DNA from 2 places in the Chitinimonas arctica genome. Region 1 is predicted to be linked to the other one. Evidence: predicted binding sites of a transcription regulator. Region 1 holds the regulator's gene; the other holds the start of a gene.
What was found. The regulator FliA, encoded in region 1, starts transcription of late flagellar genes. The targets are predictions, from matches to a motif close to GCTAAAGNTNNNNNNNNNNCNGCCGATAAT.
Positions count from the first base shown of each region.

Region 2: FNU76_RS22575 (flagellin N-terminal helical domain-containing protein) is a predicted target of FliA. The motif match lies at 1,646-1,675, and genes of this name have one in related genera.

Region 1 covers NZ_CP041730.1:3,936,925-3,941,133, reverse strand. The annotation lists gene flhF (flagellar biosynthesis GTPase FlhF) at 1-615, shown strand, start outside; gene FNU76_RS17950 (MinD/ParA family ATP-binding protein) at 626-1,516, shown strand; gene FNU76_RS17945 (RNA polymerase sigma factor FliA) at 1,600-2,346, shown strand; gene FNU76_RS17940 (flagellar motor protein) at 2,423-3,163, shown strand; gene FNU76_RS17935 (lysophospholipid acyltransferase family protein) at 3,177-3,920, shown strand; gene FNU76_RS17930 (isoaspartyl peptidase/L-asparaginase family protein) at 3,917-4,209, shown strand, end outside.
Region 2 covers NZ_CP041730.1:4,970,532-4,974,740, forward strand. The annotation lists gene FNU76_RS22570 (leucine-rich repeat domain-containing protein) at 140-1,405, shown strand; gene FNU76_RS22575 (flagellin N-terminal helical domain-containing protein) at 1,737-3,341, shown strand; gene FNU76_RS22580 (flagellar protein FlaG) at 3,424-3,807, shown strand; gene fliD (flagellar filament capping protein FliD) at 3,854-4,209, shown strand, end outside.

The DNA of each region.
Region 1 (4,209 bases):
GCCACGCTCAAGCACGGCGCGGCCAAGGTGGCGCTGATCAGCACCGATGGCTACCGTATCGGCGCGCAGGACCAGTTGCGCATCTACGGCAAGATCCTGGGCATCCCCGTCTATGCCGTCACCGACGAAACCGACCTGGCCCAGACCCTGGCCGACCTGCGTAATCGCCATCTGGTCTTGATCGACACCGTCGGCATGGGGCAGCGCGACCAGCGGGTGGTCGAACAGATCGCCCTGCTCGCCGGCCAAAGCACGCCGGTCAAGCGCCTGCTGCTGCTCAGCGCCAATGCACAAGGCACCACCCTGGACGACGTGGTACGGCGCTACCATGGCGACGGCCTGGCCGGCTGCATCTTCACCAAGACCGACGAGGCCTTTTCATTGGGCAGCGGCCTGGATGTGATCGTGCGCTACAAGCTGCCTTTGTACTACATCACCAATGGCCAGCGCGTCCCCGAGGACCTGCATGTAGCCAGCGGGCTGTACCTGGTGGACCGGGTGTTCAAGACTCCGCCGGAAGCGCCGGCCTACCGGCTGAAAAACGAGGAATACCCGCTCTTCCTTGGCGCCCAGCAGCCCTCGCTGGACTTCACCTGGCGCGAGACCGCCCCTTGACGCGATGGCCATGGATAGATTGAACAATCTTGTCCCCACGGTCCACAACGACCAGGCGGCCAGCCTAAGGCGCCTGGTAGGCGGCCCGGGCGGGCGGGCCATCGCCCTGAGCGGCGGCAGCGGCACCGGCGTGACCACGCTGACGCTCAACCTGGCCGCGGCCATCGCCGCCGCCGACCAACGGGTGCTGCTGCTGGACGAGGACGACAGCCGCCATAGCGCGGTGAACCGCCTGCAACTACGCCAGCGCTTCGCCTTCGAGCACGTCGCCGGACGCGAAATCCGGCTGGACGAACTCTTGCTGGCCGCGCCCGGCTTCGACCTGATGCCGATCAAGCTGCCCAGCGCCCTGGCCAGCCATCTGCCGCCCGGCCGAGCCGGCCAATTAGCCGACGAATACGACTCGCTGATCGCGCGTATCGACTGGGTACTGGTCGATGCACGGCCGGTGTCCGACGACAGTGCACCGGGGCTGGCCTTGTCGGCCGATGAGGTCATCGTGGTCATCACCCCGTCCGGCGAATCCATTACCGCCGCCTACGCCACCATCAAGCGCCTGCATACCGAATATGGCCGCCGCGACTTTCGGCTGCTGGCCAACCGGGTACGCACCCTGGATACCGCCATGGCCCTGTTCAAGCGGGTCAAGGAAGTGGCCGGCCGCTATCTGGACGTCAAGATGAAGCTGGTGGGTTTTGTGCCGGAAGACGAGCAATTGGCGCGCGCCGACAAGCTGGGCCAGCCGGTGGCCCATGCCTTCCCCCATAGCGAGGCCAGCGTCGCCTTCGCGCAACTCGCCAGCGCCATGCGGCGCTGGCCCCGCCAGCCTCATAGCACCGATAGGGAAAACCTGCTGTATCGGGCCCTGGACGTCTGCCGCCGGCTGGGCGCGCGCTCCTGAACCGCGCCTATTTGCTCACCATCGTTGGCAAACCCCGCCGCCTTGGCGCATAAAGTAGTCATGCCTTTGCCCTTCTATCGCGCATGACTTCCTCCCGTGCCATCGGTGCCTACGCCAAACACGCTTCCGACCCGGTGGACGAGCGTGTCAAGCAGTTCGCCCCCCTGGTCAAGAAGCTTGCCTACCATATGGTGGCCAGGCTGCCCGCCAGCGTGGAAGTGGACGATCTGATCCAGGCCGGCCTGATCGGCCTGATGGAGGCTGCCCGCAATTTCGACCCGCTGGCCGGCGCGCAATTCGAGACCTTCGCCACCCAGCGGATACGCGGCGCGATGCTGGACGAACTGCGCGAGGCCGACTGGCTGCCCCGCCAGCTACGCCGCTCCATGCGCGATATCGAGGCCGCCCTGGTCAAGCTGCAGCACAAGCTGGGCCGCGCCCCAAGCGAAACCGAAGTGGCCGAAGCCATGAACCTGTCGCTGCCCGAATACCAGGAGATGCTGGGCGATTGCCGGGGCCACCAGCTGATCTACTACGACGATTTCGATGGCGAGGACGAGGGCCGCAATGCGCTGGACAGCATGGCGGCCGACCACGGCAGCAACCCGCTGGACAAGATCGACGATGCCGACTTTCGCCGCGTGCTGGTGGAGGGCATCGCGCTGCTACCGGAACGGGAGAAGCTGGTGATGTCGCTATATTACGAACAGGAACTGAACCTGAAGGAAATCGGCGCCGTGCTGAATGTCACCGAGTCGCGGGTTTCGCAATTGCATAGCCAGGCCGTTGCGCGACTGCGCGCCAAGCTGAGCGATTGGACCAGGAAGTAAGCCCCTGCGGAGCCGCGCCACGGCAAATCTGCTATAAACGCAACGAACCCGCCAATAAGAGAGATCGCCCATAGTCATGGACAGATTGAGCCTGATCGGAATTTCACTCGGCCTTATCGCGATAGTCGGCGGCCAGGTACTCGAAGGCGGCCGCATCGCCTCGCTGTTGCAATTGACCGCTTTTCTGATCGTCCTCGGCGGCACCATCGGTGCGGTGATGTTGCAAAGCAACGCCGCCAGCTTTATCGGTGGCATCAAGATGTTGCGCTGGGTCGTGTTGCCGCCGTCCATCGAGCTGGAACCCTGCGTGAAATTCCTGGTGGCCTGGAGCAATACCGCGCGCCGGGGCGGTTTGCTGGCGCTGGAAACGCCGCTGATGAACGAGAAGGATCCGTTCGTGAAGCGCGCCTTGCAGATGTTGGTGGACGGCGCCGAACCCGAGGCGATACGCCACACCATGGAGCTGGAGATCAGCGCCTACGAAGAGAAGCACCGGGCAGCCGCCAAGATCTGGGATGCCGCCGGCGGCTACGCGCCGACCATAGGGATCCTCGGCGCGGTCATGGGCCTGATCCATGTGATGGAAAACCTGACCGATCCATCCAAGCTGGGCTCCGGCATCGCCGTGGCCTTCGTCGCCACCATCTACGGGGTGGGCTCGGCCAATCTATTCTTCCTGCCGATCGGCAACAAGCTCAAGCAAGTGATCGCCAGCGAGGTCAAGCGGCGCGAGCTGCTGACCGAAGGCCTGGTCGCGATCGCGCATGGCGAAAATCCGCGCATCATCGAAAGCAAACTACGCGGCTTCTTCGCCTGATCCGGACCCGGCCATGATCGCCCTGCTCCGCTTCGCCTGGCGCCTGCTGGCCATCCTGGATTTCCTGCTGTTCACACCCGTACTGCTGCTATTGGCATTGCCGCCGCGCCGCATGGTAGCCAGGCTTTACCCGCCGCTGTTCCATGCCTGGTGCCGAGCCTTCGTGCGGGCGCTGGGGGTGGAACTGCGCCTGCACCAGCATTATCTAGGCAGCTTGCCGTCGCGCTATATCCTGGTGGCCAACCATCCTTCCGCCTTCGAGGATATCGGCATCCCCGCCCTTTTTCCGGTCCGCTCGCTGGCCAAGGCCGAGGTGGCGGATTGGTGGCTGGTGGGCCGGGTAGCCGTGGCGGCCGATACCTTGTTCGTCCGCCGCGACTCAGCCGATTCACGCAAGGCCGCCACCCAGGCATTGATCGCCGCGGCGCGCGGCGGCAGTTGTCTGGCCCTCTATCCCGAGGGCGGCTGCAAGGGCAGGCGGCTGGGTGGCCGGTTTTTCAACGGCGCCTTTATCGCCAGCTTCGAAAGCGGCCTGCCCATCCTGCCGGTGTTTCTCCATTACCAGGCCCAGGAAAGCTTCGAGTGGGCCGACCAGCACCTATTGCAGAAGCTGTGGCAAATCGCCATGGCACGCAATCCCCGCGCCGACTACCATGTATTCGAACCCATCGTTCCCGCCAATTTCGATTCACCCGAAGCGATGAAGGAATATGTCCATCGCCTCTATCTAGGCTGGCAAAAGCGTTTTCTGGAATGACTAATCCGTTTGCCATCGCCATACATGGCGGCGCCGGCACCATCCGCCGGCAATCCCTCGCCCCCGCACAGGAGGCTGCCCTGCTTGCCGGCCTTAACGCCGCGCTGGACGCCGGACTGACCGTGCTGAGCAGCGGCGGCAGCGCCCTCGATGCGGTCGAGGTAGCGGTGATGGTCTTGGAGGATGACCCCTTGTTCAACGCCGGCCACGGCGCGGTTTTCAATGATCAGGGCTTTATCGAACTGGAAGCGGCCATCATGGATGGCAGGCAGCGCAATGCCGGTTCGGT
Region 2 (4,209 bases), 1.0 Mb from region 1:
GGCTGTTGCCGGCCACCCTATGGACAGAAAATCCATAAATCCTTAAACAAGGAGAAGCGTCCCAAGTTTTCGTCCATGCATGTTCGCAGAGCCAGATGGCCGCCACCCGGCGGCTATTTCGGATTTTGGAGGGCATATCATGGAAAATATCAATCCGGTTCGTGGTTCCGACTTCTCGACAACGCCAAACGAACCGCCGGCGGACGATAGCGTCCCGACGCACTGCGAGGTGCTTCTTGAAAATCTGATGAACAACGACCCCGGGCTGGTAGGGCTCCATCTGAGCGGGCCGCAATTTACCGATGCCATGGTGCAGGACTTGGCCGCGGTATTGGTGCTGAATAATCAACTCACGTCATTGAAGCTGGCGGACAACGTGATCAGCCCAGCTACGACGGAGGCTTTATTCTACATGCTGATCGCCAACGTCACGCTTAAAGAGCTTTGTTTGCTCAATAATCAGCTCGACATCATCGGCACATACAATATTTGTACGGGCGCTGCTGCAAATCTATCCCTGCAATCGCTCGAACTGAGCAATAACAGGCTCGGTCTGGCGGGGGCGACGCAAATAGGCGTATTGCTGCAAAGGGAGAATGTGCGGCTGAGAGAACTCAGCTTGAATGAATGTCAATTGGACTTCCCCGCCACGCGCTTTCTCGCCAAGGGGCTTGCCGTGAATACGAGCCTGGTCAAACTCGAACTGCGTGCCAATTCCATAGACGACAACGGAGCGGAGGAATTGGCGGATGTGCTTCATTACAATAGTACGCTGACCGCGCTGGATTTAAGCGACAATCCGATCGGTGACCGGGGACGAAGCGTGCTGCTGGGCGCCGTGCAGAAGAATCGTCACTTATGCTACCTTGCCTTGAGTGAAACCCCTGCCCCCAATGCATCGCAAAGACGGACGATGGCCGCAATGGCAGCTGCATTGGAGAGCAATCAGCTATTGGCGCAGGCTGGCGCGGTGGAAGATGAGGCCAGCGGTGACGAAACCCGGACACGGCAATTTTACGAAGACGCCTGTCAACAATTTGCCCGCGGCAATTTCGAGAGAGCCAGAAACCTGTTCAATGCAGCCACGATGAATGGGGAAGAACAAGCTATGCGGTCCTTGGGTGGTTGGAAATACGCGAGTTTCGGCACCATGGCGACGCAGTCCCAGCGCGTTATAGATTCTGCCAAGGTACGGTTGGATGGCGGTATGGCTCTGGTAGCCCAAGGTGACCTCATGCAGGCTCAGGAAGCGTTCGTGACGGCCCTCGTGCTCTGCCCCGATCTCGGCTCCGCATGGGAAGGGCTGGGGGTGGTTCATTTGGGTATACCACCGTCGGCCAGGAAATTACCTGCCGCGCCCCTTGTGCCCGCAATCACCCGGCATTGCGCATGCAACCTGGTCTAGCACAGCCGGCATGACTGTCTCTATCCCGAGGTCTTCCCTCGTATTGCGCGAGGGAACCCCCTGGCTGTCGGTAAGGCTACTCACCACGCTTTTCCGCGCGTACACTGTCCGACTTGGCTAGGTACTTGTTTCTTAAGGTGGCCAGGTGGCGCGGATGGGTACGCCACGCTGCCAGCGCACCAGGTTCCAGGCCCAGGCCGGGATGATTCGAGCACCAGCATGAGAATTTCCTGATTGACCCCTAAAGTTTTGAAAACGGTCGCCGATAAGTAATCCAGAGGCGTTGATCGCCTAGCGTTGAACGTATTTTAAATCTGACAAGGAGTCGATCATGGCGTCCGTTATCAACACCAACATTCCGTCGCTGAATGCCCAACGGAATCTCAACAAGTCGCAGGACAGCCTGTCGACTTCGCTGCAACGGCTCTCTTCCGGCCTGCGCATCAACTCCGCCAAGGACGATGCGGCCGGCCTGGCCATCTCCGAGCGTTTCACCGCGCAGATCCGCGGCCTGGACCAAGCCCGCCGCAATGCCAACGACGGCGTGTCGCTGTCGCAGGTCGGCGAAGGCGCGCTGTCCCAGGTCAGCGATATCCTGCAGCGTATTCGTGAGCTGTCGGTACAGTCGATCAATGCCACCAATTCCTCGTCGGACCGCAGCGCGATCAACTCCGAAGTACAGCAGCTGACTTCCGAGCTCGACCGCTATGCGCAAAGCACCGACTTCAACGGTTCCAAGCTGTTCAACGGCTCGTTCGGCACCTCGATCTACCAGATCGGCGCCAATGCCAACGAAGTCCTGACGGCGACCACCGCGAACTTCCGTACCACCAACTACGGTACCTTCCAGCAAGGTAACAATGCCAACGCCGTGTACGCGACCACCGGTGTCGGCCTTGGCCTCAATACCTCCACCACGGCCGGTATCGTCGCCACCTCCGGTACCACCTACTCCGGTACCACCAGCGGTACGCTGACCATCAACGGCGGTAATGGCGTCGGTACGGTAACCACCCTGAATTCCGGTTCCACCGCCCGCAACCTCGCCGATGCGATCAACGGCGTGGGCCAGACCGGCGTGCGTGCCATCGCGCGTACCACGGCAACCATCACCTTTACCGGTGTGACCGGCCAGACCTATTCCTTGAATGTGTCGGGCTCGAACTCCAACACCGTCAACATCAACTTTACCGTGTCCAATGCGACCACCGCCGACGGCCTGGCGGATGCAGTCAGCGCTTTCAATAACAACTCTTCGCAGACCGGTATCACCGCGCGCCTCAACGCCACCAACAATGGCCTGATCCTGAGCAACGACGGCGGCGACGACATCATCCTGCAAGCGGCGGCCAATGCAGCCAGCGGCGGCTTTACCCTGTCGGGCGCCAACGGTACCAACTTCGCGGTCTCGGCTGCGGCTACCGGTACCAATGGCACCACCACCTTCTCGGGCAACGTGATAAGGGTCGCCGGCCAGGTCACCCTGGACTCGGACAAGAGCTACTCGATCTCCACCAGCGGCTTCAATTTCGCCTCGGGTATCATCGGCACCAGCGGCCAGCCCGGCGCGGTATCCGGCGTATCGCTGGCTTCCGGTGTGGTGCAAGGTTCGACCTTGCAGGCGGTCGCGACCTTGGACGTCAGCACCAGCGACAACGCGACCCGCGCACTGCGCATCATCGATAGCGCGCTGGCCACGGTCAACGGTCAACGTGCCGCCTTCGGTGCCTTGCAGAGCCGCTTCACCGCGACCATCGCCAATCTGCAGACCGCCGGCGAAAACATCACGGCCTCGCGCTCGCGGATCCGGGATGCGGACTTCGCTTCGGAAACGGCTAATCTGACCCGCTCGCAGATTCTGCAGCAGGCCGGTACCGCGATCCTGGCGCAGGCCAATGCCTTGCCGAACCAAGTGCTGTCGCTACTGCGTGGCTAAGCGCAAAGCGAGTTGATTGCATAGCAGCACGCCCCGGCAACGCCAGCAGGCCTGCCGGGGCTTTTGCCAAGGAGAAGCCAACATGCCAGTTCAGGCCCTTAACAACAGCTTGGTCGCGCCAAGCACCAGCCAGATCGATCCGAATTTGGCACGTTCCTTGCTGCAGAGTGAACCTGCGGCCAAAGCGGTCGATGGTGGGCAACAGCTTGCCGCCACCGCCAAAACCACCCAGACGGAACAGAAACAACCCAGCGTGGAAGATTCGGTACGCAAGCTGAACCAGGCGATTTCCGCCTCCGGTCGCAGCATTCAATTCAGTATCGACGATGACACTAAGCTGAAGATAGTCAAAGTGGTGGATCTGGAGTCGAAAGCGGTCATTCGGCAGATACCCACCGAAGACGTGGTCGAAATCGCCCGCGCGATCGACAAGCTGCAAGGTTTGCTGATTCGCGACAAGGCATGAAGACCGTGCCCGGCAAGTGTTGCCGGTCACGGTGGAGGAGTTTGCAATGGCACTCACATCTACTGGCCTCGGTTCGGGGCTGAACGTCGAGGATCTGGTTTCCAAGCTGGTCGCCGCCGAGCGGGAGCAACCACAGAGACAGATTACCCAGAAGGCCGCCTCCGCGACCGCCAAGTTGACCGCATTGGGCACCCTGCGCGGCGCGCTGGCCAATTTCCAATCGGCTGCCCGCGCACTCAATTCCACCGGCCAGTTCCTGCAACCCGTCGCCAGTTCCTCCGACGCCAGCTCGGTCACCGCCAGTGCATCGCCCATCGCCGGCATCGGTAGCCAGTCGATCGAAGTATCGCAACTGGCACAGAGCCAGCGTATCAAGACCGGGGTGTACAGCAGTGTCGATGC